2 regions of the Serratia sp. ID 25-353 genome follow, and region 2 is predicted to be linked to the other one. Evidence: predicted binding sites of a transcription regulator. Region 2 holds the regulator's gene; the other holds the start of a gene.
The links. Region 2 encodes CRP, which controls carbon source genes, mostly activating them, when cyclic AMP is high. Its sites were predicted from a motif close to ATGTGANNNNNNTCACAT; they were not measured.
Positions count from the first base shown of each region.

Region 1: the regulator CRP is predicted to act here: its motif matches at 1,969-1,986, upstream of deoC (deoxyribose-phosphate aldolase).

Region 1 is NZ_CM139236.1:3,586,542-3,590,754, reverse strand. It holds gene ACYF6X_RS17325 (TatD family hydrolase) at 1-376, shown strand, start outside; gene ACYF6X_RS17320 (NupC/NupG family nucleoside CNT transporter) at 561-1,838, shown strand; gene deoC (deoxyribose-phosphate aldolase) at 2,209-2,988, shown strand; gene deoA (thymidine phosphorylase) at 3,055-4,213, shown strand, end outside.
Region 2 is NZ_CM139236.1:4,721,673-4,725,885, reverse strand. It holds gene ACYF6X_RS22720 (YccS/YhfK family putative transporter) at 1-1,256, opposite strand, end outside; gene crp (cAMP-activated global transcriptional regulator CRP) at 1,307-1,939, opposite strand; gene ACYF6X_RS22710 (OsmC family protein) at 2,322-2,729, shown strand; gene ACYF6X_RS22705 (phosphoribulokinase) at 2,768-3,637, opposite strand; gene ACYF6X_RS22700 (YheU family protein) at 3,789-4,022, opposite strand; gene ACYF6X_RS22695 (hydrolase) at 4,019-4,213, opposite strand, start outside.

The sequences.
Region 1 (4,213 bases), 1.1 Mb from region 2:
CACCCACGATCAGCTGGCTGCGGCGCTGCGGCGCATGCAGCTGCCGCGTCGCGGCGTGGTGCACGGCTTCGCCGGCAGCCTGTCGCAGGCGCAGGCGTTTATCCGCCTCGGCTATTACATCGGCGTGGGCGGCACCATCACCTATGAGCGGGCGCAGAAAACGCGCGGCGTGATGGTGCAGCTGCCGCTCGAGGCGCTGCTGTTGGAGACCGATGCGCCGGACATGCCGCTGGCCGGCTATCAGGGGCAGCCGAATCGCCCCGAACGCGCCGCCGAGGTGTTTCAGACGCTGTGCGAGCTGCGGCCGGAACCGGCCGATGAGATCGCCGCTCACCTGCAATGCAATACTCAGGCACTGTTTGCTATGCCGGATTGATGGGTTTATAACGTGACTTGTGTCACGTTATAAGATTTTCATTTGCGTCTCGTTGTATACATTTGTGACATAAATCGGTGCGAGGGTGACCTCGCTCAGTATAATCCCCCCCGAAACTCTCCAATAGCAAACCTCTCTTCATGAGCAGGGATGTATTTTATTTTTTGCAACAGGGAAACTTTGCATGCAACTCATCATGAGTCTGGTTGGCATGGCGGTGCTGATCGCCATTGCGGTGCTGCTCTCCAGCAACCGCCGGGCCATCAAACTGCGCACCGTCGTGTGGGCGTTCATCATTCAGGTCGGCATCGGCGCGCTGGTGCTGTACGTGCCGCTGGGCCGCAGCATTCTCGGCAGTATGTCTAACGGTGTGGCAAACGTTATCGCCTACGGCAATCAGGGCATTTCGTTCATTTTCGGCGGGCTGGTGTCCGACAAGATGTTCGAGGTGTTCGGCGGCGGCGGCTTCGTGTTCGCGCTGCGCGTTCTGCCGGTGATTGTGTTCTTCTCCTCGCTGATTGCGGTGTTGTACTACCTCGGCATCATGCAGTTGGTTATCCGCGTTCTGGGCGGCGGCCTGCACAAGCTGCTGGGCACCTCGCGCACCGAATCGCTGTCGGCGACCGCCAACATTTTCGTTGGCCAGACCGAAGCGCCGCTGGTGGTGCGCCCGTATATCGCCACCATGAGCCAGTCAGAACTGTTCGCCGTGATGTGCGGCGGCCTGGCCTCGGTAGCCGGTTCGGTGTTGGCGGGGTACGCCCAGATGGGGGTGCCGCTGGAATACCTGATCGCCGCGTCCTTCATGGCCGCGCCGGGCGGGCTGTTGTTCGCCAAGCTGATGGTGCCGGAAACCGAGCAGACCCACGATAAAGACGATGCGATGAAACTGATCGCCGAAGAAGAGCGTCCGGCCAACGTGATCGATGCGGCGGCTTCCGGCGCGGCTTCCGGCATGCAGCTGGCGCTGAACGTCGGTGCGATGCTGCTGGCGTTTATCGCGCTGATCGCCCTGCTTAACGGCATTCTCGGCGGCATCGGCGGTTGGTTCGATTATCCGCAGCTGTCGCTTGAACTGATCCTCGGCTGGGTGTTCTCGCCGATCGCCTTCCTGATCGGCGTGCCGTGGAGCGAGGCGATGACCGCCGGTTCGTTCATCGGCCAGAAGATCATCGTCAACGAGTTCGTCGCCTACATGAACTTCGGCGCCTATCTGCGTCCGGACGACGTGGTGGCGGCGGAAGGCCTGCAGGTGCTGTCGGCCCACACCAAGGCGATCATCTCCTTCGCGCTGTGCGGCTTCGCCAACCTCTCCTCGGTGGCGATCCTGCTGGGCGGTCTGGGCAGCATGGCGCCCAACCGTCGCCACGACATCGCGCGTTTCGGTCTGAAGGCCGTGGCGGCGGGCACGCTGTCCAACCTGATGAGCGCCACCATCGCCGGTTTCTTCCTGGCGCTGTAAGCCATCCCGGAGCCCGCGACGGCGCGACCGATCGCGGGACTCCGCCTATACTCTAAGCAACGCGGGTGCTTGCCGCACCCGCGATCTTCAGCCGCTTCTTTAGCGAATTTGTGAACGATATCGCGTTATTTTGTGATGCTCTTCACATATAATTCCGGTCTGTTACAGTGCTATTTCATATAGTGTGACGATGAACGCGAATCGCCCTCGGCATTCGTGTTCAAATAGCTATTACTGGCCGGCCGCAAGGCGGGTGGCCATGTGCGGTGAGAAGGATCTCAGTTGCCGCCGCGGGAACGCCGTTCCCCAGCGCTATCTTCATGGAACCAAGTCCGCTCGCCAACATCCAGGTACTCAGTTGGAGAGTTTTATGACCGAATTAACCGCAGCAGCGCAACGTGCGCTGAACCTGATGGATTTAACCACGCTGAATGATGATGACACCGACGAGAAAGTGATCGCCCTCTGTCGTCAGGCCAACAGCCCGGCCGGCCACACGGCGGCCATCTGTATCTACCCGCGTTTTATCCCGGTAGCACGCAAGGCGCTGCGCGAGCAAGGCACGCCGGACATCCGTATCGCCACCGTGACCAACTTCCCGCATGGCAACGACGATATCGACATCGCGCTGGCGGAAACCCGCGCGGCCATCGCCTATGGCGCGGATGAAGTGGATGTGGTGTTCCCTTACCGCGCGCTGATCGCCGGCAACGAGCAGGTCGGCTTCGAGCTGGTGAAACAGTGCAAGCAGGCTTGTCAGGCGGCCAACGTGCTGCTGAAAGTGATCATCGAAACCGGTGAGCTGAAGCAGGCCGACCTGATCCGCAAGGCGTCCGAGATCGCCATCAAGGCCGGGGCGGACTTTATCAAGACCTCCACCGGCAAGGTGCCGGTCAACGCCACGCTGGAAAGTGCCGAGCTGATGATGTCGGTGATCCGCGATCTGGGCGTGGCGAAGACGGTGGGCTTCAAGCCGGCCGGCGGCGTGCGCACCGCAGAAGACGCGCTGCATTATCTGCAACTTGCCGATCGTATTCTGGGCGAAGGCTGGGCCGACGCACGGCATTTCCGCTTTGGCGCTTCCAGCCTGCTGGCCAGCTTGCTGACCGCGCTGGGCCACCAGACCCAGACCGCCGGCGGCGGCTACTGATCGATTTCGTTGGCGGGCGCCAGGCGCGCCCGTCTACACCGATTCTCGGCGACACAGGGGGATGCCTTGTTCCTGGCTCAAGAAATTATTCGTAAGAAACGCGACGGCCAGCCGTTAAGCGAAGCGGAAATCCGCTTTTTCATCAACGGCATTCGCGACAACGTGGTGTCGGAAGGGCAGATCGCCGCGCTGGCGATGACCATTTACTTCCATGACATGAGCATGCCGGAGCGCGTGGCGCTCACCATGGCGATGCGCGATTCCGGCACCGTGCTGGATTGGAAGAGTCTGGCGCTGAATGGCCCGATCGTCGACAAGCATTCGACCGGCGGCGTGGGCGACGTGACCTCGCTGATGCTTGGCCCGATGGTGGCGGCCTGCGGCGGCTATGTGCCGATGATCTCCGGCCGTGGCCTGGGGCATACCGGCGGCACGCTGGACAAGCTGGAAGCCATTCCGGGCTTCAATATTTTCCCGGACGATAACGCCTTCCGCAAAATCATTCAGGACGTCGGCGTGGCGATCATCGGCCAGACCAGTTCGCTGGCGCCGGCGGACAAACGTTTCTACGCCACTCGCGACATTACCGCCACCGTGGATTCGATCCCGCTGATCACCGCCTCCATTCTGGCCAAGAAGCTGGCGGAAGGGCTGGATGCGCTGGTGATGGACGTGAAGGTCGGCTCCGGCGCCTTTATGCCGACCTATGCGCTGTCGCAAGACTTGGCGCAGGCGATCGTCGGCGTGGCCAACGGCGCGGGCTGCAAGACCACCGCGCTGCTGACCGACATGAACCAGGTGCTGGCCTCCAGCGCCGGCAACGCGGTGGAAGTGCGCGAAGCGGTGCGCTTCCTGACCGGCGAATACCGCAACCCGCGCCTGCTGGAAGTGACGCTGGCGCTGTGCGTGGAAATGCTGCTGTCCGGCGGCCTGGCGCAAGACGAGGCCGATGCGCGCGCCAAACTGCAGGCGGTGCTGGACAACGGCAAGGCGGCGGAGGTGTTTGGCCGCATGGTGGCGGCGCAGCAGGGGCCGATAGACTTCGTCGAACGCTACGATAGCTATCTGCCGGCGGCAACGCTGAGCAAGCCGGTGTATGCTGAAAAGTCGGGCATCATCAGCGCCATGGATACCCGCGCGCTGGGCATGGCGGTGGTGTCGCTGGGCGGCGGCCGTCGTCGGGCGAGCGACGCCATCGACTACAGCGTTGGCCTGACCGAGGTGG
Region 2 (4,213 bases):
GCAATCGTGCCCAGCGCACGGTGCTGAATGCGCACCCGGGTGGCGTTATACCCGTTTTGGCTTACCAGCATGATGGTGAGCAGGATCCAGTAAGGCTTCGGCAGGTTGAACACCGCGCCCAGACTGCTGCCGATCGCCAGCGTCACGCCCAGCCGTGCGGCGTTGCGCAGGGCGGTGGATTTGAACGACAGGTAGCTGGCCAGCGCCGGCCAAAACGGCAGGCGGTGTTGGCCGGGCATCAGATCGCGGCGGTACAACGGATGCTGGGTACGCAGCAGGCGGGCGATGCGGCTGAAGTGGTAATAACAAAACTGGCCGACCGGGTTATCGGGATGCTGCGCCGCCATTTTTTCCAGCGCCGCCAGCTCGTGGGTCATGGAGAAGCGCTTCGAATGTTGATGGTAGAGAATATCGTGCGCCACCACGCGCAGCCGGCCGGCGATCACCTGAGCATTGCGGCGAATGATCGCTTCGGCCTGGCTCTGCTCCACCAGCTTTTGCACCTCTTCCGGCAGATGCAGGCTGACGGTGATGTGCTCCTGCAGATCCATCGCCACCTGAAAGGCGCGCTGCAGGCGCTTTTGCTCGAGGTTGTTGGCGTGCGGCAGGAAATTAAGCTGTTGGTACAAAAGGCTGATCAGATCCATCACCTTTTGCTGGCGCACCAGCAGCGGCGGCAGCGCGGTTTGCGGATCAATATGCTGGGTCAGCAGCGAGTATTTGGCTTCGAAATAGTCCGCCAGTTCCAGGTAGAGCTGGCTGAGCGTCTCGCGCATCGGCTGCTCTTTCCACAGCTTGAACCAGAACCAAGTGAATAAGCCGTACCAGGCGGTGCCGATGGCGTACAGCAGCGGCGCCTGCCAGAGAGGCACCGTACCGGCCGTGCTGAGGGCGAAGATGGCGGCCACCAGCGCCGCCGGCAACAGCCGGGCGTGCAGCGGGCTGATTTCACCGGTGACGCCGAGCAGCAGTGCCAGGCCCAGCATCAGCGCCGGCAGCGGCACGTGCCACAACATGGCCTGTTGCAGCAGCACGCTGCTGAAGGCGAACAGCGAACCGCCGACGATCAGACGTTTAAAGAAGCGCTTATGCGGTGTGTCCAGACCGGCGATATTGCAGCAGGCGGGCACCAGAGAGAACATCAGGCCGAGCTGTAGCTGGCCTATCAGCAGGCCGAACAGCACCGGCAGGCACAACACCAGCGTTTGTCGCAGTGCGTAGTTGATTTCCGGGTGGTAGATCAGGCGGCGCCACATGGCAGAAAGCAGACAAAAAAACGGCGCAGATTGCGCCGTTTCTTCAGGGATTAACGGGTGCCGTAGACGACAATGGTTTTGCCGTGGGCGGAAATCAGGTTTTGATCTTCCAGCATTTTCAGAATACGGCCAACGGTTTCACGCGAGCAGCCGACGATCTGGCCGATCTCCTGACGGGTGATCTTGATCTGCATGCCGTCCGGGTGAGTCATGGCGTCGGGTTGCTTCGCCAGATTCAGCAGGGTTTGCGCGATGCGGCCGGTCACGTCCAGGAAGGCGAGGTTGCCCACTTTTTCGGAAGTGACCTGCAGGCGGCTTGCCATTTGGGCGGACAGACGCATCAGGATGTCCGGGTTCACCTGGATCAGCTGACGGAATTTCTTGTAGGAAATTTCGGCCACTTCACAGGCGGTTTTCGCGCGAACCCAGGCGCTGCGCTCCTGGCCTTCTTCGAACAATCCGAGCTCGCCGATGAAATCCCCCTGGTTGAGGTAGGACAGGATCATCTCTTTACCTTCTTCATCCTTGATCAGCACCGCGACGGAGCCTTTCACGATGTAGTAAAGCGTTTCGGCCTTTTCACCTTGGTGAATCAGCGTACTCTTCGATGGATATTTGTGGATATGGCAATGAGACAGGAACCATTCGAGAGTAGGGTCTGTTTGCGGTTTGCCGAGAACCATTCGCTGTTATCCTCTGTTGTTATCGCTGCCTTGTGTCACAGGGGTCAGAGTTCCCTGTAAAACCCGCCTGTAGCCGCAGTCATGAGCGAGGGCTACCGGCAAGTTTTGAGGCGTGTCATAAAAATACGCTGTCGCTCTAGCATATTAACTTGCCGTAAGCGCTGCAAGCTACATTCTGTTAACATACCGGTAAAGGAGCCTTTCTCTGGGCGTTTCCCTGAAATTCAGTGTCCCGGAAAGATTTATTGCGGCTCTGTTTGTAGCACAGAGTAAGGCGGGTGTCTCGTGTTGTCTCGCTTCAGCATGATTAGCATCAGGTTACGTTGCCTGTTTCTATGCGAAAGCGTACCCTGATTTTAAGAAATTAACCGGAGTGACCAGAATGCAGGCAAGAGTTAAATGGGTGGAAGGGTTAACGTTTTTGGGTGAATCGGCCTCCGGCCACCAGGTGCTGATGGATGGCAACGCCGGCGATAAAGCGCCCAGCCCGATGGAGATGGTGCTGATGTCGGTGGGCGGCTGCAGCGCGATCGACGTGGTGTCCATCCTGCAAAAAGGGCGCAACGACGTGCGCGACTGTGAGGTGAAGCTGACCTCCGAGCGCCGTGAAGAAGCCCCGCGGTTGTTCACCCATATCAACCTGCATTTCATCGTTACCGGCCAGGACCTGACCGACAAGATCGTCGAGCGTGCGGTGAACCTGTCGGCGGAGAAATACTGCTCGGTGGCGTTGATGCTTAACAAGGCCGCCACGGTGACCCACAGTTTCGAGATCCGCCACCCGGCGTAATCGAGACGGAGCGCGGCCCGGCGCCGCGCTCAACGCGTTTATTCGATCTTCTTGCCTTCCAGCAGCCGCTGCACCAGCGGCGCCATGATCAGTTCCATCGCCAGCCCCATCTTGCCACCCGGCACCACTAACGTATTGATGTGCGAGATAAACGAGCCCTGCAGCATCGCCAGCAAATAGGGGAAGTCAATTTGATCCAGCCCGCGAAAGTGGATCACGACGAAGCTTTCGTCCAGTGAGGGAATCGCCTTGGCGGCGAACGGGTTGGAGGTGTCCACCGTCGGCACGCGCTGGAAGTTGATGTGGGTGCGCGAGAACTGCGGCGTGATGTAGTTGATGTAATCTTCCATCGAACGCACCACCGAGTCCATCACCGCTTCGCGAGAGTGACCGCGCTCGCCGGTATCGCGGATCAGTTTCTGGATCCACTCCAGGTTGACGATCGGTACCACGCCGACCAGCAGATCGACGTGGTTTGCCACGTCGTGGTGCTCGGTGACCACGCCGCCGTGCAACCCCTCGTAAAACAGCACGTCGGTCGGCGCCGGCAGCGGTTCCCACGGGGTGAAGGTACCCGGCACCTGATTGTAGGGCACCGCTTCGTCGTAGGTGTGCAGATACTTGCGCGAACGGCCGGTGCCGTTCTTGCCGTAGTCGATAAAGCTCTGCTGCAGCAGGCCGAAGTCGTTGGCCTCGGGGCCGAAATAGCTGATGTGTCTGCCCAGATCGCGCGCCTTGCGGATCGCCGCGTCCATTTCCGGCCGGGTGTAGCGGTGGAAGCTGTCACCCTCCAACTCGGCGGCGCGAATGTTGAGCTGTTGGAATATTTTGCGGAACGCCACGCTGGTGGTGGTGGTACCGGCGCCGCTGGAACCGGTCACCGCGATAACGGGATGTTTGGCAGACATGGTGGTTGTCACTCCGTGTTGAATGCGCCGGCGTCAGGGGATTATTGTGGCTCTTGTTGACGCTCTCTATGTCAGGAAAAAATGGCGCGCGCTGGTTTGCAATGCCCCATTGTTACCTGATTTTTTCCGTCAGTCATAGAACCGATCGCCACTAAATTTCTTCCTGCCCGGCGCGGAACTGGCCGCGCGGCATGATGTTGACGCTCTCGTGCAGTTCCGACCACACCAGCACCACTTCGCCGTTTTTCAGCTGGCGGCGCACGTCCTCCACCTTCTGTTCCAGCGAGCGTTCGTGCTCGCCGTAATCGGTGCCTTCGCGCAGCACAAAGGATTCGATCAGGCTGTTCAGGGTGTCGGTTGCCAGTTCTTGCCAGGGAATGATCACGTCGGGATGTCCAGATAAGGGGAAAGCCAGGCCGGAATGCGATGCTCCAGCCACATGTGCGGTTTTTTCAGCGTGCCGCCGACAAAGCCGACGTGGCCGCCGAACTCGGTCAACTGATATTCAATATTGCGCGGCAGGCCGGTGACGTCGGGGATCACCTCATGGGTCATGAAGGGATCGTCCTTCGCATG